Regions from separate parts of the uncultured Exiguobacterium sp. genome, predicted to be linked through region 4. Evidence: predicted binding sites of a transcription regulator. Region 4 holds the regulator's gene; each other region holds the start of a gene.
The links. Region 4 encodes Rex, which represses fermentation and respiration genes when NADH is low (regulators of the CRP and FNR family bind a similar motif). Its sites were predicted from a motif close to TTGTGAAATATTTCACAA; they were not measured.
Positions count from the first base shown of each region.

Region 1 (7,390 bases), on a different contig from region 4:
ACCGCATTCAAGTCCTGTTCTTTTTGATCAAGTTGCTGGTAAATCTTCAAATCACGATAGCCTTGGAACAACTCTGTCACTTCTGTCGACAGATCACCACGGCGGACACGAACCGAACGTGCGAAACGCTGTTCACGGTACGCAAACCATCCTGGAATCAAAAAGCCAGTCAGAATCAGACCAAGCAATAACAGTCCGGCAATTGTCCACGAGAAGAAACTGACGAAAAAGATCGTACAGAAGAAGACAAGCAACAAGACGATTGGTGGATAGAGGACGCGTAAGAACGTATTTTGCAGGCTCTCGACATCTCCGACGATCCGGGCAAGTAAGTCCCCACTCCGGTATTTGCCGAAGATACCAGGTGCGAGCGGCTCGAGTCGACGGTAAAACGACGTCCGGATATCACTGAGGATCGTAAACGTCGCCCGGTGCGAATAATAGCGTTCCGCATATCGACTGACGGCGCGCGTCAGACTCGACACTTTTTGCAGGGCAATCAAGACGGCGAGCGTCTGGATCGGTGGCAACAAGGCTGCTTTTGAAATGAGGTAACCACTTGCTGCGAATAACCCGACCGCCGTCACTCCAGCGAGGACACCGAAGAAGATCGACCAGGCGATATCGCGTTTTTGATGCACCATCAAACGAAAGATTCCTAGTAGTTCCTTCATCGTGTTTCCTCCCCTCTCTGGACGCTACGCATCCGAGCATACTCCGAATCACGTCCAAGTAGTTCATCGTGCGTACCACGATCGACGATTCGTCCGCCGTCGAGGACGACGATTTGATCTGAGCGCTCGATTGTATGCAGGCGGTGTGCGACAGTGATGACTGTCGCGGTTTGTCCAAGCTGTTCGATCGCTTGTTGGAGCAGTCGCTCCGTTTTGACGTCGAGTCCTGTCGTCGGTTCATCAAAGACGATGACGTTCGGTCGTTTCAAGAATGCGCGTGCCAACGCAACGCGCTGTTTCTCGCCACCTGATAGACCACGTCCGCCTTCTCCGATCACCGTGTCGACCCCTTCAGGTAACGTCGCAATCAGCTCCTCGAGCCCTGCTGCCTGCGCCGCCTCAAAAATCTCTTCCGGCGTCGCTTGACGGAGTTCACCGATCGCAATGTTTTCTGCCAGCGTTCCGGCATACAGATACGGATGTTGCGAGATGTAGCTCAACTGACGGAACCAACTTGCTTCCTCCACCTGACTGCGCTCGATCCCGTCAAGCAGAATTCGTCCTTCTTTTGGATCCGCGAGTCCGGCAATCAACTGTAAGACAGTCGACTTACCAGCACCACTGCGACCGATCAACGCCACCTTTTGATATGGCTCGATCGCAAGTGTCACGTCTTGTAAGGCAAAACGTCCTTCTTGATACGTAAAATCAACTTCATCCAAGGCGATTCGTGGTGGACGGTTCATCGAAAGTTCTGATTGACCGAAGGCAACGGGACGATCGTCTGCCGTTAGTTCGGCTGCGATCTGTTTCGCTGCCGCGACACTACCGCGTCCCGTATGGAAGGCAGCTCCCATCTCTTTTAAGGCAAGATAGTACTCTGGTGCCAACACGAGCATCAAGAACGCCGGAATGAAGGTGATGCTTTGGAACAAAATCAAGCGCAGACTGACTTCAAGTGCAATCATTCCCATGCTGAGCATCGAGATGAACTCAAGCATCAACGACGACAAGAAGGCGAGCTTCAAGACCGTTAACGTCGCATCCCGGAAATCAAGACTACTTTTTTCGATGACGTCACGTTGTCGTTTCGCACGACCAAATAACTTCAAGGTCGTCAGTCCTTGCAACGTATCAAGGAACGTTCCTGAGAACGCCGTCATCTTCTCGAGTTGAGCATCCGCCCGCTTTTGCGTCATGATGCCGATGATGATGTAGAACAACGGAATGAACGGTGCCGTGATCATCATGACGAGACCGGTGATCCAGTCATAGCTGAATGCCGCGATCAAGACCATCAAGGGAACAATCGTCGTCTGGACAACTTTCGGCAAGTACTGACTGTAGTAGCTGTCCATCTCGTCTACAGCGTCGAGCAAGACACTGACCTTCTGTCCCGCTTGCCCTTGGAGCATCATCTCGACCGAACGACCTGTGTATTTCGCGACGAGTGCTTCCCGGAGGGCCTGCTTCATGTGTGCCGATAACGTCGTACCGAGACGACCGTTCCAATACGTCACGGCGACCCGGAGCAACAGCATCCCGAGGACAACGAGTAGCAATGGAATAACGGCTTCAAACGGTTGTTCTTTCAAGAAAATCCGATCGACCGTCAACACGATGCCATACGATTGACCGACGACCGCAACCCCCATCAGGAAAGCTGCAATGATAAATTGAACGAGAATACTGCGTGGAATCTGGACGATTCCTTTTAATGGATTCATATACAAACGTCCTTTCACAAAGTGTGAACGACTTTTAGTGAATATTTTCACATATCGTACATTCAGTATACCGAATCCGGAACGGGGATGCCATGCAGATGCTGTCGAAAAGGTGTGACGGTTTTGTGAGAGCATATGACTCGACAATTCTTTCGAATAAAACTATTATGGATATACATTATCCACGTTTAACGAAAGGGGACTTCTCATGCAAATGAAAACCGGGGTCGAGCAATCCGTCTACGCGATGTTGCTCTTGACCTTCCTTCCGGATCGCGCTGTATTGCCCGGTGAATTCATCAGCCAGCAACTCGGTGCCTCGCCAACCTATTTTCAAAAACTCTTACGAAAACTCGTTCAGGCGGATCTGTTGTATTCCGTACCGGGTGTCAAAGGCGGCTTTCGTTTACGGCGTCCGGCAGACGAAATTCAAATCTTTGACGTTTATCAAGCGATCGAGGGCAAGCAGACGTTGTATGCGTCAAGCGGTGTCTTTGAGGATTTGATGGGAATTCAGGAACAGGAGATCGGTCTACTCTCGAATCTAATGACAGAGGCGGAAGACGCGTGGCAATCGACGTTGAAGCGCGAATCGATTGGCTCGATCCGCCAAGCAATCGACGACTCCTGTCCACCGGAACATTTAGAACGGTTGCATGCGTTAATCACAGACCGGATGATGACACTTTAATGAACAGAAAGAGGTTTTTACTATGGTATTAAATCGTTATTTTGACTTATTCGACGCGTCACGCACAGACGCACAAGCTTTTGAGGATCTCGTTTCCTTATTCACGACAGACATCACGTTCATCCTGAACGGACAACCAAAGCACGGGATCGACGCTTGGAAACAGTTCGTCCGTCATGTGTTCACGGCGAATCAGGATATTAAGCACATGTACGCAGGCTGGGAAGAAACAACACCCGGAACGTACGAAACACGCTGGGCAGTTTGCGGGAAACGGGCAGACGGTAGTGTCTTCACGCAAGACGGAAAAGATATCGCACGTCTCGATGAAAACGGACGAATCGCTTACCTGGAGAACGTTCCAGATGATCCGACGATGTTCCGTTCATAAGATGGCTTTTAAACAACGAAAACCTGTGTTCCGCGCAAGCAGAACACAGGTTTTTTGGTATTTAGCGCTTTAGTACGAGTCGTTTCAACAAATAGCCTGTGATGACAAGTAATGACGCAATGGCGAAATAGACCATGTAGATCAACAAGTCCGGCGCAAATCGTGACACGATGTACGTCATTACAACGACAGCCGTATAGAGCAACAAAAATAGACTGATGTGCTTCAACTTCGACACTCCCCTTTAAATCCTTCCCTCTTCTTTACGGAAACGACTGGAAGATGTTTCAAAAGGCCTGTCGTTACTTCGTTTTATAGATTCTTCGCTTTAAATGTATCTCCGCCTTCGATCGTGCCGTTATCAAAACCTTTTTGGAACCAACGTTCTCGTTGCATTGATGTGCCATGGGTGAAACTTTCCGGTACGACATATCCTTGTCCCTTCTCTTGTAACGTATCATCCCCGACAGCATTCGCTGCCGTCAACGCTTCTTCAAGATCGCCTTCTTCGAGCAAGTTTTCGCCTTGCGCATGATGCGCCCAGACGCCGGCATAATAATCGGCCTGTAACTCGAATCGAACGAGGTACTTGTTGAACTTCTCCTCACTCATTTGCTCTCGAAGTGGCATGATCTCGTCCGACTTTCCAAGTAACGTCTGGACATGGTGTCCGACTTCGTGCGCAATGACATAAGCCATCGCAAAATCGCCCGGTGCCCCGTACTTCGTCTGCAGTTCATCATAAAAGCTTAAATCAATGTATAATTTTTGATCACCGGGACAATAAAAGGGACCGACGGACTTCCCTGCTTGTCCGCAAGCCGAACTGACTTGATCCGTATATAAGACGAGCTTTGGTTCTTTGTAAGTCTTACCATCTTCTTTGAATTCTTTCGTCCAGACCCGTTCCGTATCTGCTAAGACGACGGAGACGAAGTCCGCTGCTTCTTTTTCCTGTGCTGTTTCTTCGTACGTCGCATTTTGCTGATCCCCGCCGGTTAAGTCTCCGAGTAATTCAGCTGGATTACCGCCCATCAAAGTGATGACGATCAGCAGGATGATCCCGACACCACCACCGATGCCGGCAATTCCTTTCCCGCCCATTCCCCGTCGATCCTCAACGTTTGAACTCCGTTCTCTTCCCTTCCATTTCATGCGCTTTCCTCCTACTCGTTTCGTTGTAGGTCTTTACCCGAAAGCATTCGTCCGTAACGCTACGTCTTAGGATGGACGTTCCTTCTCGTATTCATTGCTAAAATAAGTACATCCATTTCTAGGAATATCGCCCTCCTGTAGAGAAGAAGTTCAGCACGGATTTTCGCAGAAAGGAGCTGTCCGATGCACTCGTTCCGTCAACACCTCAAGAACTTCATGCATACGTACCGTAAGGACATCCTTGTTCTATCTGGTATGTTTGTATTCATCCTAATCTATAGCTTCCCGTTGTTTCGTTCCGGTATGGTGACGTTCAGCGATCTATCCTTTGGACTGTCCTCCCATCGCTATTTAGAAGAAATCTACGGTGCCTGGAACAACCGCTGGAGTACGACGACGCTTCTGAATGTCGCACGATTGCTCTACATCCTACCGTTTTATCTACTCAGTCTATTGTTTGGCTCATCCGGTCCTGTCTTGATCAAGTCATTCATCATCGGACTGTTAACGATCTCTGCTTTATCGATGTTTGCTTTTACGAAACGGCTCCATTCCGTTTATGTTTCTAAGCACTTTTCTTATCTCTCACTGATTGCTTTCGCGATCGCCGCGTTGTTTTATGCCTTGAACCCGTGGGTGATCACGCGAATTCAACATATCTATTTACTATGTGGCTATTCCGTCTTTCCTTACGCTTTGATGTTGTTCTTCAATATCTTCGACCCGAAGTTTCGTGAACAACTTGATCCCGGTTTTCATTTGTCTGATCGGTTGAGCCGACGGACATGGATTGATATCACCGGACTATCGATTGTCTTCGCCTTCATGGCGGCCGGGATCCATTATTTCTTCTTCTCGCTGATCTACATGGGCATCATGGTCGGACTCATTTTCCTAAAGACGAGTTGGACGCTTCGCAAAGAACGGATTTGGTCACCGTTACTGTGGTTTTATGTTCGGGCGACCTGTGCGTTTGGTCTCGTTTTTCTACTATTCAATGGATATTGGTTCTTGATGTACGTCGGCTCGATTCTGACCGGCTCACAAGCTTCACAACACAATATCAATGTGTCTGATACGTTGATGTTGTTCAGTCGCCACTCGAGCTGGACGAACGTTTTATTTTTAACGAGCTACTGGTGGCCGATGTTTGATTTGACGACGTTACCGCTGACGTTTTGGATTGGTGGTGCGATCACGCTTTTACTCATTTTACTAGGAGCCATCGTCGCGTATCGGCAACCGATCCATCTGTTCTTTAGTCTGCTTGCGATTCCGCTGATCGTCTTTGCGACCGGTACCCATGAACAAGTTGCCGATGCATTTGTTCTGTTCGTGACGAAGACACCGTTGATTGGTGCGATGTTCCGCGATCCAAATAAGCTAGTTGGTCTCTTGATGGTCAGTTACAGCTTGTTGCTCGCCGTCGGATTGAATGCCGTCTTTATCCGTGCGTCCCGGACGATTCCACTGAAGTTGTACCGGGTCGTCTCGATCGTCGGTACGCTGATCGTCGTCGCCTGCTTTTTCCTCCCTTACCGGACTGTCTATATGGAAGGTTTTTATCATCCGGTCAAGATGCCTAAGGAATACACGGCTATCCAAGAAGAAGTCAATGGGAAGTGGTTGCAATTCCCGATTGCGGACGAGATGACGCAACCAAGTACCGGCATCGCGACTCCACGCTGGAATCAAAATCCACGAAAAGGTGGCGAAATCAAGGCTACGGGTGACGTACAAGTCTATACGTCGGCACACGATACCGTCTTTCATCATGAAGGAGCATCACCGACGATTGGTTACATGATGACGTTCATGCAATATCTACTCGACACCGGTCGCTCGGAACAAGCCGGACAGATCGCAAAAGCGTTCGGATTGAAGCAATTCGCCTACCGCGATGAATACACGGGGATGAAGGATCGACAAGACTTCAATCTAAAGGTTCTGCAGGAACAACGTGATCTAGTGCAGACGAAACAAGTCGGCTTGTTCACCTTATTCGACTTGATCGCACCGCTTGATACACGAACCGTTCCACAACTGATTTTGACCCCCTATGGGCTCGAACGGTCGATTAGTTACCCGACACTGGATGGATACAATCTCGGGCGTCAATCGATTTTGTATGCGACACAAGCACATCAGGACAGCCTATCCTGGATGAAAAAGGGTGATCTCGTCGAGATGATCGAGGAAAACGACCTTGTCCTCAGTCAGGTATCGGACGAATACTACTGGAAACCGTTCGATGCGATTGATTCAGCCAATGCCTTCCTGAACTGGGGTAAGACGTTTCTCGCCAACAATGACTGGCGCTGGTATTTACGGACGCAAGGCATGACGAATCCGTCGTTTGATCTCGACTTTGGAGACGGAATTGGTCTCTCGTTTGCTTCTGCCCGAATTGACGCGCCGGTCTACAAATTAGACGGATTAAAGGCGAAGCAGATCGCCTCCTTTAATTCCATGCTTGAGGATGAGACGTTCTTCAAAGCCGATAACCCAGACATCGTCGACTTATCTCCGAATCCGATGTCAAAAGATAATAACCTGCCTGTCCTTCATGCGGAAGTCGCGGAAGGTGATCCGAAATACATCTGGCAAGTCGCGAAATCCGGTAAGCTACCGGCACGACCGAATAACGCCTACCGCTTTGATATCACAGCGAGCGGTCGCGGTGTCGACCGGCTCCATGTCAAGGTCCGGTTCTTTGATGAGAAGGATCGCGAGCTGAATCAAACGTATGTCG
Region 1 covers NZ_CAXYJR010000007.1:31,582-38,971, reverse strand. Annotated here, with positions in the region: gene cydC (thiol reductant ABC exporter subunit CydC) at 1-674, opposite strand, end outside; gene cydD (thiol reductant ABC exporter subunit CydD) at 671-2,401, opposite strand; gene ACHWTJ_RS14220 (Rrf2 family transcriptional regulator) at 2,610-3,092, shown strand; gene ACHWTJ_RS14215 (nuclear transport factor 2 family protein) at 3,115-3,483, shown strand; gene ACHWTJ_RS14210 (hypothetical protein) at 3,545-3,712, opposite strand; gene ACHWTJ_RS14205 (neutral zinc metallopeptidase) at 3,796-4,638, opposite strand; gene ACHWTJ_RS14200 (hypothetical protein) at 4,822-7,390, shown strand, end outside.
Region 1: a site for Rex is predicted at 2,437-2,454, ahead of cydD (thiol reductant ABC exporter subunit CydD). Genes of this name have one in related genera too.

Region 2 (7,390 bases), on a different contig from region 4:
GTTCCCGGTCCTTACTTCCATACGTTGACGCGCTTGTCGCGGATTGGAAAACGTATCGACGAACAAGTCGAGACCGTCCAAAAAATCAGTACACGTCCGCAACATGTTGAACAAGTAAGAGTTCAAGCCGTTACGGAAGAACGTAAGCGACTCGCACGTGATTTACACGACTCCGTTTCGCAACAACTTTATGCCATCTCCATGATGACGACCGCAGCCAAACAGACGATTCTGTCTCAACCTGAAGCTGCTGCCAAACAGATTGAGATGGTCGAGACGATGGCGCAAACGGCGCAGTCTGAAATGCGCTCGCTTTTACTTCAACTTCGCCCCGTCGAACTCGAAGGAATGACGTTACAACAAGGACTTTCGCAATTGCTCGAAGAATTGTCTAGAAAGCAGTCCACACAATTGAGTTGGAAGTTAGAAGAGATGACACTCCCACGACAAATCGAAAACGAGTTGTTCCGGATCGTCCAAGAAGGATTAACAAATGCCTTACGTCACGCGAAAGCATCTCATATGGATATCGAACTTCGACAATTCAACGAAACAGTCATCCTGAGCATGAATGATGATGGGGTTGGATTTGTCGTTGATGAAAAAAAACTTGCCTCTTATGGCATTAATTCAATGCGGGAACGAACGGCTGAGATGGGCGGAACGATTCGTCTCGTCAGTGTTCCGGGACAAGGAACCCAAATCGAAGTCAAACTTAGAAAAGATCGGATGGTGCAAGTATGATACGCGTATTATTAGTAGATGATCACGAGATGGTCCGGGCCGGTGTGTCTGCTTTCCTTTCCACACAACCAGACATCGAGGTCGTCGCCGAAGCGTCGGATGGTCAAGCAGGAGCATTGCTTGCGCTTGAACACCGACCGGATGTCATCTTGATGGATTTAGTAATGGAACCAGTCGATGGTGTCGAAGGAACGCGACTGATCCGCAAAGACTGGCCGGAAGCAAAGATTCTCGTCGTGACGAGTTTTCTTGATGATGAGAAAGTATATCCTGTCATTGAAGCTGGTGCGATGAGTTATGTTTTAAAAACGGCTAGCGCCTTTGACATCGCAGAAGCGATCCGCAAGACGGCAAACGGTCAATCCGTCATGGCAGCACAAGTGACTGGTAAAATGATGGAACGTCTTCGTCGTCCTACGACACACTTACATGATGATTTAACGGAACGTGAGCAGGAAGTTCTTCAATTGATGGCTCGTGGTATGGCGAACCAAGAAATTGCGGACGAGTTATTCATTTCTTTAAAAACCGTTAAAACGCACGTCTCGAATATCTTGTCGAAACTCGATGTCGTGGATCGTACGCAAGCGGTCGTCTATGCCTTTAAGCATAAGCTCGTCAAATAAGATTTAGCACTTCATTACTTATTTCTTAGGCACATGCCAAAACCCCCGGACCGTCTCTGATCGAGAGACTGTCCGGGGGTTTTGATATTGTGCGATACGATTACCAAAGCTTCCATCCCGGAGCACCCGGAGGAGCATTTTCGATCATATGCCAAATCGGTACTGTGTACGCAAACGCAATTAAAGCGAACGTTACAAAGATCCATAATTTCCAGTTTTCAAAGAAGAGTGGCGTTGCCATTGCCTCTTCTTCTGTTTCAGCAATCGGAAATTCTTCCGTTCCTTTTGGTGTCCGGAAAGCGAGCTGGAACATCGCATACAAGAACAACAGAATCGAGATGAATAAAATCGTTCCTCCAATCGCCATTGCGACATGATACGGAATCCAGTCGGCGACGAGTGAATCTTTGAAATAGGCGGCCGGTCCGGTCCGTCTTGGATTACCGAGTAGACCTGAAATATGCATTGCCGTCGACATGAAGAGCATTCCGATTGTCCAAGCAGCCGTTTGAACAAGTCCAAGACGATTCATTGCCGACGTCAACGTCCGACCACGTAAGAGCGGGACAAGCCAGTACGCTGTTCCAAAGAACGTCAATGCCACAGCGGCACCGACCGTGATATGAAAGTGTCCCGTGACCCACAATGTGTTGTGAACAATGATATTCAGTTGATGAGACGCATTGATGACCCCACCCGCACCTGCAGGAATGAAGAACAACATCCCGATGAATGGTGCAAGAAAACGGACATCACGGTACGGCATTTTTTTCACCCAGCCAAATATGCCAGTTGCCCCCTTCCGGCGTCCCGCTAGCTCGAATGTCGCAAACATGGAGAAGGCTGTCATCAATGACGGGATGATGACGAGGAATGTCAAGACGACTTGGACATATTTCCAAAATGCTGAGATTCCTGGTTCTAACAATTGATGGTGAAAACCAACCGGGAATGAAAAGAGCAAGAACAATAAAAATGACATACGTGCTAACGCGTCAGAAAAAATCTTTCCTCCAACGATTTTCGGAATGACCGTATACCAGACGATATAAGCGGGTAACAACCAAAAATAGACGAGTGGATGACCAAAGTACCAAAATAGCGTCCGGGATAGCTCGATCCCGACCTTATCCGTCCAACCAAGAGATAAAGGAAGGAGTTGAAAGAGAATCGTTGCTGCCACTCCAAGTGTCGCAACGACCCATAACAAGGCAGTCATAATGCTCATGTATGCTTGAAGTGGTGGATGAACACCTGGATGTTCCCGCTTGTAATCTGCATACATGCGGAACATGGCACCCGAAGCGATCCACGTTCCGACGACGAAGATGACGAGTCCGATATAAAATACAGGATGTGCCTTGAGTGGTGCGTAGAATGTATAAAGGACGGAAGCTTCTCCCGCAAGTACCATCCACGTGACGAGAATGACACCAAGGATCATGAACCAGAATCCGACCCATCCAAGACGCCGTGGAAAGTCTTCGAAGCGTCCGAATGATTGACCTAAAAATGAAAACAGTAATCCAAAAATGAATAACGTCGTAAATACGATCGCAAGCATCAGTCCGTGGGCAGTGAGAAGCTCATAGTAGCCAACTCCAGCAATTTCCGGAATGACACCTGTACGCACCATCGTTTGCAATAATCCACATAAACCACCAATCAATAAAGCAACGAGTGAAAAGCTGACATGTGCGAAAGCGAGCTTCGCTTCCTTGATTCCGATGACGGTAGCAGGCATGCCACGCTCCATTTCGAACTGTCGTAGTTTTTTTGAAATGGCATTCATCTTATTCCACCACCTTGATTTTGGTTGCCATCATATGATGACCCGATCCACAGTATTCATTACAGACGACCAGATACTCGCCAGCTTCCTTGAATGTATATTCAATGGAATTGATGTGACCAGGAACGACCATCATATTAACGTTCGTCTTGACGATTTCAAAGCCATGGACGACATCTTTTGATGTCACCAAAAAATCAACCGTCGCTCCTTTGGGAATGACCATATCCTTTGGTGTAAACTGAAACGCTTGTGCGACGATGATCGCTTCATATCGGTCGTCATCGATTTTTTTTAGTCCTGGCTTGTCGAACGGTTTTGTTTGATCGACTTTCGTCGGATCAATCAATGTCGCATCGGAAGGCGGTTGATTTCCGGAAGCAAAAGCGGATACACCGATGATGGTTAAAAAGACGCCAAGCATCGCTGCCCCAAAGATTAACCAGATTTTTTCTAGACGATGAATATGCATCGTGAGTCCTCCTTACCGTGATAGAAATAATAGAAAGATTGAGCTCCACATCCCAATGATGACACCTGCTACAATCAGGACAGCAACGAAAGTTCCTTTAAGGTTCGATTCTGATTTTTGACTCATGGTGATCACTCCTCTCCTGCTTTGAACTTGTCTTTATTGTAAGAATTCAGCAAGTTTGGAAACTGTGATATATATCACTTCAAATGTGAAGAATCCGCACTTTTCTTTCTAAAAACACACAGAAAGTTCACATCTGAACAAGTGAAGGAAATACTACGCATAAGCAAAAAAACAATCCAAACATAAGGCAGAAAGATTCTGCTTCATGTTCGAATTGTTCGTATACTCGACATTAAATTCGACACACACCTGCTGGGCATCCTTCACAATGGCACAAATCCCGCAGATACTGCGCATCGTGAATGATGATTTCTTTTGCCGTCATCGAGATGACACCTTCTTTTTTCCACTGGGAGAACATCCGATTGACCGTTTCACGAGGTGCACCAATTAATTGACCGAACTCCCCGTCGGATGGACGTTTTGCAAGACGATAGGTTTCTCCCGCCTGCTCACCTTCCATCGCGACAAGACGAAGTAACGTCGAAGCTAGTGCACCCGGTTTTCCGAACAATAATAAGTCGCGCAATTTGGTCTCCGTCTGTTTCCGCATCAATGCTTGCCACCGCATGATCTCGAGCGCAAAAGTACCATCTTTCTTCATGAGTTCCTCTAATTGTGCTTTCGATAAGAAGCCGATGATACTATCTTCCATCGTCTCAATACTGTATGAGCTCGGAAAAGCTTCTCCTACATCAAATTCACCAAACAGATCTCCTTTAAAATATAAAAACATGAGTAATGGACTGCCTTTTTTCGTCAGCTTCGATAGCTTGACGCCTCCTTGTTTCACATAAAACAACTTGTCGTTCATTTCTCCTTCCCAACAGACGATGGAATCCTTTTTGAACGTCGTTTCCGTCATGAAGCTCTCAAGCAATGTTCGCGTTTCGGGTGATAAGACGAACGTATTAGCTTCAGTCGTTCCACAAGTCAGCATATCCATTTCTCCTCTCCTTTTCTTCTGCTTTAAGTATAGAACATCACAGTCGAAAAGAATGGATTTTCAAAAGATTGTCAAACTTTGTTCAATGTTTCACATTTATTTTTAAAAAATATCTGACGACCGCTTTCTAAAATTATAGCAATCGTCAGATATGGTATCACATATCTGTTCCGTAATAATGATGAACAATTCGTTCAACTGCTTGACCAGGTGGATGATCATACCAACTTGTTTGGAATTCCTGCATGTGCTGACGGCACTCTTCAAGTATCGTGTCAGACATGATCCACTGCGTCAATTGTTCCATTCGCTCCGTCTGTCGCACAGGTAATGGTTTCGGATACTGATCGACAAGCCCTGGTAGTTGTCGATATGTGTCGATGTCGGGCGTATATAGGAACGCTGGAATCTTAAGAAGACAGCATTCAAATGGAATCGATGAATAGTCCGTCACTAGAACATCGGTGATGAGCAAATAGTCATTGATCGAATAAGCATCATCCAATAGATGTATATGAGTAGATGTATAAGTTGAAAGTGCACGAATCGTCGGATGTAACTTAACGAGAATCGTCCACCCTGCTTTCGCCAGTTGCTCGAATTGTCGCATCGTCTGATCTTCCGTGCTTTGATACTCCCGATATGTAGGAGCATATAGCAAAATACGACGATCAGACTTTACGTAGTGTTCCTTTAGTTCAGTCGTTCGGCGCTCACGCTGGATTTGATCGAACCAATAATCCGTTCGTGGCATGCCAAACGGTTTAAAATGAGACTGGTCTAAATCGTGCGGTGCCATGAATTGGTCGGCACAACGCATTCCCGGAACAATAAAGTCTCCATACTCTTGATACACTCGTCGAAATCGTTTTTGTGCTCGTGTTGACATCAAATCCGTTTTCGATGATGTCAATCCAAACCGTTTCAATGTTCCTGCGGCGTGCCATAGCTGAATTCGCACCGTATTTTTTCTCGAGGAAGACACACTCAGTTCTCCCACATAATTATCTAAAAATACATGACTTGAAGTAGCTAGATGATACGATATTGACAGTACTCGCATCGGAGTATAGGCAACCTTATGATCGACATTCCAAGAGTGCATATTTTTCATATATCGCTTGTCAAAGATGAGAACCTGCTTTAACTGTTTTTTTTGTTGAATCAGACGTTGATGAATTGGTATTGCATTTTCACCATAACTCATCCAAAACAATGTCTTTTCTTGAACAGGTAATAAACAGAACAGATGATATGCGATTCGAAAGATAAATAGATACATCGAAATGATTATTGAACGCATGTTTAGCGACTCCCTTAAAAAAGAGACCTCACTCCCGCGAGGTCTCTTCATCCATTAATTCGAGCCTAGCTCATTCTTAATTTGGCTAGTTGAAATTCCTTCAGTACGCTCCAAGTAAACGACTTCACAATGGTCTTTTAAGAAGTCAAATTCACCTTTCCAGTCATCTCCCATAACGAATACATCCACATTATGTTTTTGAACGTCTTCTACTTTTTGTTCCCAGTTGTTCTCTGGAATGACTTCATCTACGTAACGAATTGCTTCTAAAATTAATTTACGATTCTCATAGTTATGATATGCTTGTTTATGCTTTAGACGGTTGAATTCATCTGTCGAGATCGCAACAATTAGATAATCTCCCATCTCTTTAGCGCGACGTAAAATATTGATATGTCCCCAATGTAACAAATCAAATGTACCGTACGTAATGACCTTCTTCATCCTAAAACACTCCCCGTTCATTTAATATTTTCTAAGATATCCAGCGCAGCTCTCTTCGCTGCATGACCGTCATCCCATTCGCAATAATGATGACGAAAAGCTTCACTTTTCAAATCGAATCGTCGCTCCCACGACTCGATCTGTCTGATTTCTTCAAAAAGAGTTTGCTCTTCTTGAATCAATGGACCCGGTGCTTCATCCTCAAAAGAAAAATAAAATCCTCTTAGATGATCGCGATAATGCTTAAGATCATAGGTGTAGAATAGCATAGGACGTTTTAAGTGCGCATAATCGAACATCACTGAGGAATAATCCGTTATCAAGATATCTGCCGCTAAGTATAGCTCAGAAATTTCCGGATATCTAGAGGCATTCTTGATAGTGGATACAGTACTCAAATCCAATTGATCACCAACGAGATAATGTAGCCGTACAAGCATCGTATACTCTTCACCAAATTCCTCTTCGAATCGTTCAATGGAAAAGGGTAACTTAAATGAGTAATTCCCTTGTTCAGCGTAATCATCATCACGCCACGTCGGAGCATATAAAATAATTTTTTTGCCCGATGCTATTTGATAGTGCGCCTTCACTTTATCTATGAAATGAAGATGATGTTCGCTTTGGTACAATACATCATTTCTAGGATATCCGATTTCTAACATCCTACCTTTGTATCCGAACGCCCGTTTAAAAATATTACTCGAGTATGAGTTCGGAGAGAGAAGGACATCCCATTTTGCTGATTCTTTTACAAAGTCTTTTTTATATCGATTGGTGGAAGTGTTCGCCATTCGGACATCAACCATATCAAGCGCTAATTTTTTGAGCGGCGTTCCGTGCCATGTTTGATAATATAGAGTGCCTTTTCGTTTCACTAGCCAGGAAGGGAGACGACTATTTGATATCCAAACGCGGGAAGTGGCTAACAAAAAAA
Region 2 covers NZ_CAXYJR010000002.1:152,128-159,517, reverse strand. Annotated here, with positions in the region: gene ACHWTJ_RS01020 (sensor histidine kinase) at 1-744, shown strand, start outside; gene ACHWTJ_RS01015 (response regulator) at 741-1,370, shown strand; gene ACHWTJ_RS01010 (b(o/a)3-type cytochrome-c oxidase subunit 1) at 1,471-3,162, opposite strand; gene ACHWTJ_RS01005 (cytochrome c oxidase subunit II) at 3,164-3,634, opposite strand; gene ACHWTJ_RS01000 (cytochrome C oxidase subunit II) at 3,647-3,760, opposite strand; gene ACHWTJ_RS00995 (Crp/Fnr family transcriptional regulator) at 3,993-4,706, opposite strand; gene ACHWTJ_RS00990 (CDP-glycerol glycerophosphotransferase family protein) at 4,864-5,988, opposite strand; gene tagD (glycerol-3-phosphate cytidylyltransferase) at 6,064-6,453, opposite strand; gene ACHWTJ_RS00980 (CDP-glycerol glycerophosphotransferase family protein) at 6,471-7,390, opposite strand, start outside.
Region 2: a site for Rex is predicted at 3,823-3,840, ahead of ACHWTJ_RS01000 (cytochrome C oxidase subunit II). Genes of this name have one in related genera too.

Region 3 (7,390 bases), 770 kb from region 4:
TCGCACTCGGTATGACATATGAAGAAATCGATGACTATTTGGAGGGCAAAACGATTTCAGAAGCAAGTCAAGAAAAGTTAGAGACGCAGTATAAACGTGTTGGACACAAGCATCATATGCCTGTCTCGCCACTCGATGAATGGTGGAAAGCATAATCCACTGCAAAAGCCGTGATTTCATGATTGAAATCATGGCTTTTTTTATGTTCTTCGATTCTTCTTCAGCCGTAATGGGAAAAGAAGAGAAACGACGGTTGAGGAGGCGGGAGTATGACGATTGGAATCATAGGTGGGGGATTGTCCGGATTGACGGTAGCGGCATTATTCGCAAAACAAGGAAAACCGGTCACGCTTTGGGATGCTGGGTTACTCGGAGGACGTGCTACCTCTCAAACTGTGAAGGGGTTTACGTTTAATTACGGTGCCCATGCGATTTATGGACGTGATCAATCGATTCTTCGCAAACTAACAAAACAACTCGGTATCGAAGTGACGTGGCTCGATTTTTCAGCGAGTCGTGCGAAATATGAGTTTTCAGGACATTTGACAGCAGTGCCTGCGAATGCGTGGGGATTACTGAAAACCGAAGTCATCGAAGGAACGAACAAAGTTCGTTTTACATGGGAGATCATTAAGACGATTTTACGAGTTGAACGAGGAAATCCGCAACAGTCGATCGGACAATGGTTAAAAACAGAACGAGTCGATGAACAAGTGGCGCAGTTGATGCTTGATTTGGCCTCGACGAATTTTTTTACGGCGGAGCCGGAAAAAATTCCGTCAGACGTCTATTTCGAGTATTATCAAAAGCTTTTTCGGACGCGAAAGCCCGTCTCGTACATCGAAGGAGGATGGCAAGGATTAGTACAAGAATTAGAACGGATCATCTTAGAGAACCGTGGAGAAATCTTGAAAAAAACAAAGATAACAGCAGTCGAAGCGACTACAACAGGATTCTTGGTGCGCGATCGGAAAAAACAAGAATGGAACGTCGAACGAATCATTTTTGCCATACCACCGCGTGAAATCTTGAAAATGGCGACGCCGTCGACGATTCAGCAGTTTGTGACACCGTACGCTAGTCATGAACAGGTAGAAGTATTCGTTTACGATCTCGGCCTTCAGCCATACATCCAAACACCTTATTCATATATCTATGACCGATCGCATCGGGCATTCATCACGGATTTATCGCATTACGATGCAAGTCTTGCTCCGAAGGATGGTCAAGTGCTTCAAGCAATCGCCTATCTCGAACACGATCGACTTGAGGATCCTGAGTATATCGAACATGTTCGAACGGGAATCGAACAAATGCTTGATCTTCATTTTGCGGACTGGCGACAACGGGTCGTCGCAGAACGAACGATTAAACGAGCAGTCGTACAAGAAATCAAGTGGAGAATGGGACAAAAACCTCTTGCGACACAACTTCCAAATCATTCAGATGTCGCCTTCGTCGGGGACTGGTGTGAAGGGAAAGGGCAACTCTCAGAGCTAGCGTTCTCAAGTGCCGTAAGTGTCTTCAATCAATGGAAGTAATGTCAAACGACAAAAAAGAGAAGTCGAATCGACTTCTCTTTTTTTGTATCTTACGCTTCATTGTTCGAACGTGCTGGATAGAACGCTAGAATCAAGAGTAATGTAAAGGCAATGAGACTCATCATCGGAATCGTCAAGAAACCAAAATAGTTGACCCACTTGACGAGACAGCCGCTTGTACATAACGCTTCGCCATCGGGTAAGCGCTCAAGGATGACGTGGTATAAGGCGACACCAAATCCGGCAAGCACATAAAGACGGACAAAGAGAGGATCGATCGTTTTCGACCGGAATAGCGAGATGAGTAAATAAAAGGCAGTCGTATACATGAATATCCGTTGCCACCAACAGAGAGGGCATGGGATGAATCCACGAATTTCACTGAAATAGAGACTGCCAAGCGTTGCAATCGTTGAGATGATAAACATAAAATGATAGCGTGTCATATGTATCGTCCTTTCTAACGTGTTAAACTAATGCCATCTTATATCATGAGGAGTCGAATCTCACATTGCAAGTGTCGGAAATGGAAATGTTGATCACTTTATCGGAAGAATTGAATATGAGACGAGCCGCCGAACGATTATTCGTTTCACAACCTGCGCTTAGTCAACGTCTCGTTGCGATTGAGAGGCGCTGGGGAACAAAACTATTCATTCGTTCATCGCGTGGCTTAAGCATCACACCGCAAGGAGAAAAAGTGATTGGTCTCGCAAAAGAGATGAATCGTAAGGAACTGGAACTAAAAAGTGAATTGACAGCAGAAGAGGGAGCCGTGTATGGAACACTTCGAATTGCCGTCGCTTCCATCATGGGGCAATACTGGCTCCCCCGTGTCTTAAAACGATTCGTCGAGCGTTATCCACATGTGCGCGTCCAGTTAGTCACCGGATGGTCAAGTGAGATGATGCGTCATATGCTAGAAGAGCACTTTCATATTGGCATCATTCGCGGAAACCCGGATTGGAAAGGTGTCAAAGAACGTCTTTTCTCAGATCCGCTCTATCTTGTCGACAGTGAGCTGACGTCGATTGAACAATTGCGCGTGACGGATCGACCGTTCATCCAGTTCAAGAGTGATTCGACATACTACCAAGAAATTTTAGAGTGGTGGCAAGATCGGTTCGCAAGCCCACCTTCTCGGACACTGGTCGTCGATCAAATTGAGACGTGTAAACAGATGGCTCTACATGGCATCGGTTTTGCGATCTTGCCTGAGTCGACGATTCAGCAATCGAATGAAGTCATGCAGCTTCCACTAAAGACATCATCGGGAAAGATATTAAAGCGAGATACATGGATCTTGTCCACGGAATCGATGCTCGAACTAAAACAAGTCCAAGCATTTTGGGACATCGTAAAAGAAGAAGGAGGAAGTCAGTCAGATGGAATACGCCATTGAAATGCGGCGCGCGCTTCATAAAATACCAGAACCTGGGTTCAAGGAATTTAAGACGCAAGCTTTTATATTGGAACAAATTCGTGCTTATCCACCAGATCGTGTCACGTATGACACGTTCGAAACGGGTGTTTTTGTTCGAGTGAAAGGATTGACTGGAAATCGGACGATCGGGTACCGAGCAGATATTGATGGATTACCGATTGAAGAAGCAACTGGACTTCCGTTTTGCTCGGAACATCCAGGGTTCATGCATGCTTGTGGACACGATATGCATGCGTCGATTGCGTTAGGGTTGATGAAACGCATCGTTGAACTACCTGTCATGGATGATGTCGTCTTTTTATTCCAACCGGCAGAAGAAGGACCGGGTGGGGCGGAACCGATGATTAAAAGTCCGTTGTTTGAAAAATATCGTCCGAGTGAGATGTATGGTCTTCACGTCGCGCCGGAATATCCAGTCGGGACGATTGCTAGTCGTCCAGGTGTTCTGTTCGCAAGTGCTCGGGAAGTCCATATCACAATCTATGGTCAAAGTGGTCACGCGGCATTCCCTCATTTGACGATTGATACAGTCGTTGCGCAAGCAGCCTTGATCATGCAATTGCAAACAATCGTCAGTCGCTCCATCAATCCTATGAACTGTAGCGTCATCACGATTGGAAAGGTCGATGCCGGGATTCGAGAAAACGTCATTGCTGGAAGAGCAGTCCTTGACGGAACGATGCGTGCGTTAAACGGTGAAGACATGGAAAAACTGGAACGTCGTGTCCGTGATATCATTCGAGGAATCGAAGCTTCGTTTGGTGTTAAAATCGATCTACAATTCGGTAATCGCTATTACGAGGTCGTCAATGATCGACAAATCGTTGATAAATTTTCATCATTCGTCAAGATGAATGCGAATTATATTGAATGCGATGCAGCGATGACGGGTGAAGATTTTGGTTTCATGCTGAAAGAAATCCCAGGGATGATGTTTTGGCTCGGTGTCGATAATCCGACATCTGGTTTGCATCAACCCACATTAAATCCAGATGAATCAGCCATTCCTTTTGTCATCGATTTACTCGACCATTATTTCCGGGAGTATGTTTAAAAAGTTTTATGGAATAATAAAGGATATAAAGCTTTCCCTTTCGAATTCAGGAATGGGAAAGCTTTTAATATATGTAGGAATAAGAGTTTTCGAACATTTTGTGAAGAAAATCACGTGCATATGTGAACAATTTGTTACATCAAACATTATAAACAGACACAAAGGATTATGTTCTCTATGATACGGTTATAGACCATATAGAGAAGTATGTTTTAGGAAGAGGGGGCTATATACATGTTCAATGATCCCGTAGTGCTCAGTCGATTGTTGACAGGGCTCACACTAGCGTTTCATATTATTTTCGCGACGATTGGTGTCGGTGTACCACTCATGGTACTGGCAGCTGAATTCATCGGTCTGAAACGCAAAGATCCAGATTATATCTTATTAGCCAGACGGTGGACGCGTGGATACGTCGTTACCGTGGCAGTCGGTGTCGTAACAGGGACGGCAATCGGCTTGCAACTATCGTTACTTTGGCCGTCACTCATGCAAGTGGCAGGTCAAACAATTGCCCTGCCATTGTTCATGGAAACGTTCGCGTTCTTCTTTGAAGCGATTTTCCTTGGTATTTATTTGTATACGTGGGACCGTTTCAAAAATCCATGGTTGCACTGGTTGATTGGGATTCCAGTCGTCATTGGTGCGACAGCATCAGCGTTCTTCATTACGACAGTCAACTCCTTCATGAACTCACCCGAAGGATTTAAGATCGTCAATGGTACGTTGACACAAATCGAACCATTGAAAGCAATGTTCAATACAGCGACACCGACGAAGGCGACACACGTCATCGTCTCAGCTTACTTGACTGTTGCCTTCATCTTGGCAGCGATCGCGGCGTTCCATTTGCTTCGCAAAAAGACACTCTCAGCAGCAGAGAAGGCTTATCATAAGAAAGCTCTTCGTCTCACTGTCATGGCTGGTCTAATTTTCGCATTCTCGACAGCACTTGTCGGTGACTTCTCAGGGAAATATTTAGCGAAATACCAGCCTGAAAAACTAGCAGCTGCGGAATGGCATTTTGATACGACAAGTGAAGCAGAATTAATTTTTGGTGGGATACTTGATCAGCAAGAAGACGGCAGTTATGAAATCAAGGGAGCCGTCAAAATCCCATATGCGCTCTCGATTCTTGCAGGCGGGGCTCCGAATACGGAAGTCATCGGTCTAAACGAATTCGCAAAAGAAGATCAAGCACCTCTGATCGTTCACTATTTCTTTGATATCATGGTATCGATTGGAATGTACTTGACTGCTATCTCTGCCTTGTTTATCTTGGCGTTCCGTTTGAAAAAATTGAATCCATATAATAAGTGGATTTTACGAGGCGTGTTCATCGGTGGTCCGCTAGCGATGATTTCAATCGAAGCGGGATGGATGTACGCTGAGATTGGTCGTCAACCTTGGACGCTCTACGGTATCATGCGGACAGCGGATGCAGCGACGACTTCAACAGCAGTTGGTCCAATGCTCATCTTATTCAGTGCGTTGTACTTGTTGCTCGGTACGATTTGTACAGTCGTCTTATTACGGATGTTCAAGAAAAACACGGTTGGAAAAGAACTTCAAGAACTTGCTGAAAATCACCATGCACGCGGTGAAGCAATGTTCGTGGATGATAACAAGTAAGGAGGGAACGATTTGGACGTTCAAACACTAGGGATCACGGTCCTTTGGACTTTCCTGTACGGATATCTCATCGTTGCCTCAATTGACTTCGGTGCTGGATTTTACGCCTTTTATTCAAAATATACGAAGCGGGATCATTTGACGAATCGATTGATTCTTCGTTACCTCTCTCCTGTTTGGGAGGTAACGAATGTCTTCTTCGTATTCTTCTTCGTAGGACTCGTCGGGTTCTTCCCAGACTCTGCTTATTACTTTGGTACGGCACTACTTGTACCAGCGTCAATCGTCCTCGTTTTGATTGCGATTCGTGGTAGTTTTTATGCATTCGCCAATTATGGATCAAATGACAGCATGTTCTACACATTTTTATATGGAGCAACAGGATTACTCATTCCTGCTGCAATGTCGACAACGTTGACAATCAGTCAAGGTGGTTTCATCCGTAAAACGAATGATACTGTCGAGTTTTTAGGAACGAAGTTATTTTCGAACTTTTACTCGTGGACGGTCGTAGCGCTCGCTATCGTATCTGTCTTATACATTAGCGCGATGTTCCTCTTATTCTACGCGGATAAAGCAAAAGATGAGGGAGCTACGCCACTTATTCGGAAATGGGCACTCTTCTGGAGTGGACCAACGATTCTTGTCTGTGCGCTTGTCTTCTTCGGACTGAAGAACCAAGCGGCATGGCATTATGAGAATATCCTAAACGGCAACTGGTGGTGGTTCGCTGCTAGCTTCCTATTCTTCCTCATTGCTGTGACACTCGTCTATATGAAGAAGAACTACGGTATCGCGTTCGTCGCGGTCATGCTACAATATGCGGTCGCCTGGTTCGGTTACGGATATACACACTTACCGTATATCTTGTATCCATATATCGATATCAACAAAGCAGTCGTAAACGAAACGATGGCTTCTGCACTCGTCGTCGTCTTCATCTTCGGACTTTTACTCTTGATTCCGGCGTTGTATTTGATTTTACGACTCTTCTTATTCGATAACGATTATGTACGTGGAAAATCATCAAAATAATGGATGAATAAACGCCTCTGCGATTCGCAGAGGCGTTTATAGTATTTTTAAATTGAATCAGGTACACTACTAAGGAAGAGCGATTGTGAAGGAGAGTTGTGAAAATGAATGGAGAGTTTGCAGTAATCGGACTAGGGCGTTTTGGTGGCTCAATTGTTCGAGAATTATCGAAAAACGGCTATGATGTTTTGGCAATTGATTCCGATGAGGAACGTGTCAATGAATTTATGGGAATCGCGACACATTCTGTCATTGCTGATACGACCGATGAGAATGTTTTAAAAAGCTTAGGAATCCGGAACTTTGATCATGTCATCGTCGCCATCGGAGAGAATATTCAAGCCTCTATCTTGACGACATTGATCTTAAAAGAGCTCGGTGTGCAATCGATCACCGTCAAAGCGACGAATGATTACCACGAAAAAGTATTGCGAAAAATCGGTGCGGATTTCATTGTTCACCCTGAGCGGGATATGGGTGTGCGGATCGCGAACGGATTGATGAGCTCGAATATCCTTGATTACTTAGATTTATCGCAAGAATTTTCAATCGTTGAGATTAAAGTCAGTGATCGGATGGCAAAACAAACCTTGATTGACCTCGATTTACGAAGCAAGTATGGAGCAAACGTCGTCGCCATCAAACGGGGTGAGAACGTCATGATTTCCTTACAAGCAGATGAAG
Region 3 covers NZ_CAXYJR010000005.1:775,303-782,692, forward strand. Annotated here, with positions in the region: gene nadE (ammonia-dependent NAD(+) synthetase) at 1-155, shown strand, start outside; gene ACHWTJ_RS05570 (FAD-dependent oxidoreductase) at 270-1,541, shown strand; gene ACHWTJ_RS05575 (disulfide bond formation protein B) at 1,592-1,987, opposite strand; gene ACHWTJ_RS05580 (LysR family transcriptional regulator) at 2,053-2,943, shown strand; gene ACHWTJ_RS05585 (N-acetyldiaminopimelate deacetylase) at 2,927-4,039, shown strand; gene ACHWTJ_RS05590 (cytochrome ubiquinol oxidase subunit I) at 4,274-5,671, shown strand; gene ACHWTJ_RS05595 (cytochrome d ubiquinol oxidase subunit II) at 5,684-6,706, shown strand; gene ACHWTJ_RS05600 (TrkA family potassium uptake protein) at 6,811-7,390, shown strand, end outside.
Region 3: a site for Rex is predicted at 4,138-4,155, ahead of ACHWTJ_RS05590 (cytochrome ubiquinol oxidase subunit I). Genes of this name have one in related genera too.

Region 4 (7,390 bases):
TAGCGCTTGGCTGATCAACCCTGGAGATCCTACGACTCCAATGTCAGGATTCGCTGTATACGGATTGCCTGCACCATGTCCTGTGAATGCCGAGTTTCCAGCAGAGATCGCACATAAGATGCCGTTGTTCATCGCGTTGACGATCGCCCGTTGCTCTGGGTCATCCGCGTTGACGAACGATGCTGTTGAACCGAGACTCATGTTGATGACATCGGCTCCGAGTGCGATCGCATCATCGATCGCTTTGATGTAAATATCACTGAATGTCGATGGCATGCCTGGATCATTTCCGAATACCTTCATGGCAAGCAGCTGTGTTTCTGGCGCGACACCTTTGATCCCGCCATTTGCTTCGTCTCCATTGGCACCGACCGTACCCGCAACGTGCATTCCGTGCATCGATGCGCCTGCGCCTAAATCACGGATTTCACTATCGTGATCGGCATAGTTATAGCCGTATGGGACTTTTTCTGTGAAATACTTTCCTTTTAAGCCTTTTGTTTCTTTGGCACTCTCAACTTTAGAAGCTGTTAAATCCACCTTCGTTTCCGGGCTCAAAACCATGTCTTTATGCGACGGGTCAATTCCCGTGTCAATGACCGCTACGATCGTTCCTTCCCCTTTGAAACCGTAATCCTGCCATGTCTCTTTCGCATTGACCATGTCCTTGCTATATAACATATCCGGCTTAGCGCCTTTATCAGCTTTTGGTCGTGCGTATTCGTGCGCGATATGTACATCCTTGACCCCATCTAACTTCTTAATATCTTGAATATCCCCGAACTTTACTTCTCCACTAAAACCGTTCAAAACTGTCGTAAAGCTTTCTTTATATGTCACCGGAATCGCTTGTTTCGCGATAGCAGACTTGACTGATTTCTGAACAGTGACGAGACGTTCCTTAATGGATTCTTTTTCGGCATTGCTCAATGTGCTATACCGCTTATTTTGCGCCTGTGCGATTTGAATCGCTGGCTTTTGCTCCATCTCGATGACGACGCGGACCTTGTCAGACTGCTTATACACCTTCTCCTGCCCTGTTTTCTTAAGTGAGAGGGCGTGCGGCTTTTGACCACTTGACTTGTCTTGCGAGGACAGTGCTCCTTGAGCGCTGACCAAGTTGGAAGATGTCATCAAGACAGCTGCCAAGAGTGCGATTTCCTTCTTCATGCTTCTTTTCCCCTTTTCTAAAAAACTATAATGATGTTACCAACAAAACATTTAAACGAAAATTCTGTATATTTAGTTTAATGAAATAGATGGAAATAAACAATTCAGTTCTGTCTGTTTTATATAATTATTTGTTTTTATTGCCACATTATATTACATCTCCATATTTTGAGAACAACAAAAAAACTCTTGAATTCTCAAGAGTTTGAAATATACGAATTTGGTGGAGACTATCGGGATCGAACCGACGACCTTTTGGCTGCCAGCCAAACGCTCTCCCAGCTGAGCTAAGCCCCCATGAATTATCTTTAGTATACGCATCGCTAACTGCTTTATCAATATAAACGTAACGCTTTCATAAAAAAGAATTCCTCCCGAAATGGCTGGAAGGAATTCACGATTCATTTATTCAATTCACGCATCAAATCCGCCTGTCGTTCAAGCTCTGCCTGTTGCTCGAGGATCAAGACCTTTTTGTACGTTCGCGCAGAAATTAAGATACTGATTTCATAGAGAACGAACAATGGCACCGAGATCATCAAGTGTGACGTCACGTCTGGTGGTGCGATCAATGCCGCAACGACGAACAACGCGAAATACGCATATTTCCGATTCTTTCGCATGAAATATGGCGTCACAAGACCAAGACGTGTCAGGAACATCGTCACGACCGGCAATTGGAAGAGAAGACCGAACGGCATCGTCAACCGGATGAGGAAACTGAAATAGTTTTCGACTCCGATGACTTGCTCGATCCCCAATTCTTTCCCGAGATCCGTTGAGACTTCGAGCAAGAAGGGAAGCAACCAGAAATACGAGAAGGCTACACCAGCCAAAAATAGAAAGAAGATGACTGGAATATACGTCAGTGTTGCTTTTTGTTCCTTTTCATAAAGCCCTGGTCGGACGAATGCCCACAGCTGATACATCCAGAACGGTGACGCTAAAATCAGCGCGATAATGAACGCAAGATTCAAATACAACATTAAAGGATCGGCGACGTTGAAGGCATTTAATCCGATACCGAGCTCTTTTAAGTCCGCTTGTAAAAAACGGACGAGCGGTCGGACGAGCGGAAATGCGACAGCGAACAGGACGACGACGATGAGGAGCGACCAGACGATCCGCTTACGCAGTTCGTCCAGGTGCGACGTCATGCTTTGTTCTTGATCAACCGTCATGATTCAATCACTTCTCTTTCGGTTCGTCCTTTTTATCGTCGTCCATGATGCCGTTCGTAGCATTTTTGAACTCTTTCAATGTCTGACCGGCAGCACGACCGAATTCCGGTAACTTCTTCGGTCCGAAGATGATCAACGCGACGACAGCGATTAATCCGATACTCGCAGGTCCGATACCTAGCGTGAGCGGGATAAGGTTTTCCATTATGATTTCACTCCTTCAGCTGATTGCGAATAATGCTTCATGAAATAAACTAACGACTGCAACTCGATCGATAAATCGATGTGATGGACCCGGACGCTCGCTGGCACGTTCAACCGCGCAGGCGTAAAGTTCAGGATGCCTGTCACACCATACTCGACTAACTCATCCGCTACTGACTGTGCGAACTGGGATGGAACCGTCAAGATGGCGACATCGACCTGATTCGCTTCGATTTGTTCTTTCATGTCCGAAACATGATAGATTGGAACGTCATGCGTCGTTGTTCCGACCTTCTCTTCGTCCGCATCAAACGCAACGACTATCCGAGTACTATTATTCTTTAAAAAGTTATAATTTGCAAACGCTGTTCCGAGATGACCGACCCCAATTAAGGCAACATTCGTCACCTCATCTTGATTCAAGGTTTTGCGGAAAAACGTTAACAGATGTTGAACGTTATATCCATATCCCTTCTTCCCTAATGCCCCAAAGTAGGAAAAATCGCGACGAATCGTTGCTGAATCAACCTTCACCGCCTCGCTTAACTCAGCAGAAGAGACGCGGAGCTTGCCTGAATTGTATAAACTTTGGATGAAGCGATAATATAGCGGCAACCGTTTTGCTGTCGCTTGTGGAATTTTTGTGTCTGGTCCATTCATCCTGCAGTTCCCCCTTCGGCCACATCCATCGTGGCACCCAAATCTTTGCAAAAAGCTTTCTACTCTTCTTGATTGTAAACCACTTCACATATAGTCACAAATAATATATTCCGCAGGACCTCGCGCTTTTGTTCGTGATAGACTAAAGGGTGGAAGGATGGATGGAAATGATACTCTTACAAGTCAACCAACTCTCGAAATCATTCGGCGTCGAGCCGATTTTAGAAAATATCAAATTGGAAGTACAAGAGCGGGACCGGATTGCGCTCGTCGGACGAAATGGTGCCGGTAAATCGACTTTGCTCAAAATCATTGCTGGCGAACTCAGTCATGACTCGGGTGACATCATGAAAGGCAAGGATGTCAAAATCGGTTATCTCGCACAAGACAGTGGTCTCGAATCGAATGAGACGATCTGGAACGAGATGCTGACTGTCTTCGAACATTTACAGGAACAAGAACGGACACTGCGCCGGATGGAAATCGAGATGGGCATGGATCATATCTTGAACGACCCGGTCGCTTACGATCGTCTCTTGAAGACATATGACCAAGCACAACACGACTTCTCAGAAGCCGGTGGTTATCAGTTTGAAGCGAATATCCGCTCTGTCCTGCATGGCATGCGCTTTTATCCGGACGATTACTCGCGCCGGATCCAGACGTTATCCGGTGGTCAACGGACACGTCTCGCCTTAGCGAAGATGCTCCTGCAAGCACCAGAGCTTCTTATTCTTGATGAGCCAACGAACCACCTCGATATCGATACACTCGCTTGGCTCGAAAGTTACCTCGGTGGTTATCGTGGTGCCGTCCTGATCGTCTCGCACGACCGGTACTTCCTCGACCAAGTCGTCAATGTCGTCTATGAGCTCTCTCGCAATGTCTGTCGTAAGTTCACTGGGAACTATACAAAGTACTTGGAGCAAAAAGCGGCCTTGTACGATCAGGAAATGAAGCAGTTCGAACAGCAGCAAGAAGAGATCGCGAAGATGCAGGACTTCATTCAACGCAACATCGCCCGGGCGACGACGACGAAACGTGCACAAAGTGTCCGAAAACGACTCGAGAAGGTCGACCGGCTCGATCGGCCAGATGGAGATGAACGCAGTACGGTCCTGTCCTTCCCGATCGAAAAACAGAGTGGGAATGACGTTCTTCAAGTCAATCAATTGGCGATCGGTTACGAAGAAGCTGTCTCAAAAGACATCACGTTCCGCTTGCAACGCGGCGAATCACTGGCACTCGTCGGACCGAATGGAATCGGAAAGTCAACGCTCTTAAAAGTCCTCGTCGGCCGCTTACGTCCCCTCTTCGGTGATTTCCGTTTCGGAACCGGCGTCTCGATCGGGTATTACGATCAAGAGCAGGCGGAACTCAATGACCGGAATCGTGTCATCGATGAGATTTGGAACGAATGGCCACTGATGCGCGAACAAGAAGTCCGTTCCGTCCTCGGGCAATTTCTATTTAGTGGCGATGATGTCTTTAAGATCGTCCATGAGCTATCCGGTGGCGAACGCGGACGTCTCGCACTTGCGAAACTGAAACTCCGGAAAACGAACGTCCTCGTCCTCGATGAGCCGACGAACCACTTGGATCTGGATTCGAAGATGGTCCTTGAGAACGCGCTCGTTGACTATGAAGGGACGTTGTTATTCGTTTCTCACGACCGTTACTTCATCGATCGAATCGCGACTCGTGTCATCGAGATGAGTGAAACGGGTGTGGCAGAATACCTCGGCGATTATTCATATTACATGGAGAAGAAAGCCGAGCAAGAAGAGATCGCTCGTCTTGAAGCCGAGGAAGCAAAAGCAGCAAAAGTCACGGCTTCGAAGACAATCGACAAGGAAGCACAGAAAGAAGAGCGCAAGCGCCGCCAGCAAATCGAACAACTCGAACAAGATATCGAGCGGCTTGAACAACGTTCAGCGGAAATCGAACAATTACTCTGTGAACCAGAAGTCTTTAATGACATTCCGAAAGCGACAGCTCTTTCAGCAGAACGTGATCAAATCGACGTTGATCTACTGGAATTGATGGAACGATGGGAGAATCAACACTGATGCGGACGAAAAGTTTTTTCATTAACCTCATCTTAGGATTACTATCCGGTGTTCTCTATTTCGTGCCGTTGTATGCCGATTATGTATCCGTCTTTATCCGACCGGATGCCTTTAATGCCGTTTACTTATTGTTCATCCTCATCTCATGTATGATCGGTCTCGTCATCCAGACATGGAGTGGTCTTCTCGTCAGTCTACTCTCGGGACTCTGTTGTACGCTTCTGACGACACAGCTATTCGTCGAGCTCAATGATCCGTTGATCCTATCGTATTATGGTAGGGTCTCACCGCTCATCGCTTTCTTGATCAGCTGCGTCGGAATCTGGGCGCTGGCCATCGTGTTCTATTTACTTGATGGCTATCAGTACAGTAAACGTCATGGTCTTGAAGCCTCTTCAAACGAAATTGATCCGCAACCTTGAAGTTTAATTAACTCATTAGAGGTGCGATATAAGAAAAAGGAGTGGAGAGACCGGTCTAGCTACCGGAATCTCCACTCCTTTTGTTTGAATCGAAACGTTCGTCGTCAGAATGGATCGGACGATGAATCAGGCATTCACACTTCCATCATTTTGTCGGTCGAGCAATCGTAAACGTCTTCCCGATCGTCGCATAATCATTTCCTGCTAAACGAGCGACAGCCTTCAGACCTGCCGCGTCAATCCGGAACGACTCGACGAGTTCATCCGCGACGTGATAGCGCAGTACTTCCCCAATCAAAAGATCGGCACCTTCTAGCTCGACGTGTTGCGTCAAGCGCATCTCGAAGCGAATTTTCGCTTCCGCGATTCCCGGTACTTCGATTGCGTCACTATCGACGAGTGTTAAATCCGTCCGCTTAAGCTCACTTTCACCGTAAGCAAGTGGCGCTGCTGTCTCATTGACTGCGTCGACGATCTCTTCGCTGACGATATGGATGACATAACTTTGTTTCGCTAAGATGTTACGTGCCGTATCCTTCTGCCCCTGATCCGTCCGTTGTACGGCGATCACCAGTTGCGGCGGACTGCTTGAAGCGACCGTAAAGAAGGAAAACGGTGCGGCGTTGACCGTCCCGTCTTCTCCTTGCGTTGTCACGAAGGCGATTGGACGCGGAATGATGCTTCCGATCAGTAATTTATAATTGTCTTTTGCGCTAAGCGTTGATGCCTCAAACTTCATGAATGACCCACCTTTTTCTTCACCCGATGAGTGCAGCGAGTGAGTAGTCTCCAGCACCGATCATCGCTACACCAAGCGCGATGACGATCAATGCCATGTTGTATTCGTACCCGTTCTGAGTCACCCAGTAACCATTCGCACCATGTACTTTAACGATTGCGACAAGCATCGATCCGACGATGAGGAGTGCTGCGATCCAGAGGAACACACCTCCTGCAAACAACAAGCCGCCGATCAATTCAGCAAGACCTGCTGTAATCGCGAGTGCCTTCCCTGGCTTCATGCCGATTGATTCGAACCAACCGCCTGTTCCAGCGATTCCGTGTCCGCCGAACCAACCAAATAATTTTTGTGTCCCGTGTGCAGCAAACGTTAAGCCAATGATTAAACGAATGATTAAAAGTCCTGTATCCATCATTTCTCTCTTCTCCTTTTACCTAATGTATTTTAGTTACTTTAAGTAACTCGATAAACAGACTATATCCTATCACTTACTAAAAGTAAATAGATTTGTTTTAGTTCTTTTTGTTACATTAAGTAAAATGATTCGATTTTTTTAGCAGAAGCGGGTATACTACAACTATAGAAAGGATGAGTGCTGATGGAAGAAGTCGCAATCCAACCGGCTCTTTGTCCCAAAGTCGAACATGCCTTTGAAATCTTAGGTAAGAAATGGACAGGTCTGATCTTACGCCACTTGTTGACGAAGACATGTCGTTTCAATGAGATTCAAGATGCCATTCCCGAATTATCAGGTCGTATGCTCACGGAACGTATGAAGGAGCTCGAAGCGGAAGGCATCGTCATCCGGACTGTCATTCCCGATCGTCCGATTAAGATTCAATACAGTTTGACCGACAAAGGGCGCCAACTCGAACCGGTCATTCGTTCCATTGAGGAATGGGCCGAACTACAAGACTAATGTATAGAAAAGCATCTTCTTCG
Region 4 covers NZ_CAXYJR010000005.1:5,600-12,989, reverse strand. Annotated here, with positions in the region: gene ACHWTJ_RS01940 (S8 family serine peptidase) at 1-1,170, opposite strand, end outside; tRNA gene ACHWTJ_RS01935 (tRNA-Ala) at 1,392-1,467, opposite strand; gene tatC (twin-arginine translocase subunit TatC) at 1,572-2,351, opposite strand; gene ACHWTJ_RS01925 (twin-arginine translocase TatA/TatE family subunit) at 2,359-2,556, opposite strand; gene ACHWTJ_RS01920 (redox-sensing transcriptional repressor Rex) at 2,556-3,215, opposite strand; gene ACHWTJ_RS01915 (ABC-F family ATP-binding cassette domain-containing protein) at 3,383-5,284, shown strand; gene ACHWTJ_RS01910 (hypothetical protein) at 5,284-5,706, shown strand; gene ACHWTJ_RS01905 (flavin reductase family protein) at 5,852-6,445, opposite strand; gene ACHWTJ_RS01900 (DoxX family protein) at 6,465-6,863, opposite strand; gene ACHWTJ_RS01895 (helix-turn-helix domain-containing protein) at 7,047-7,367, shown strand.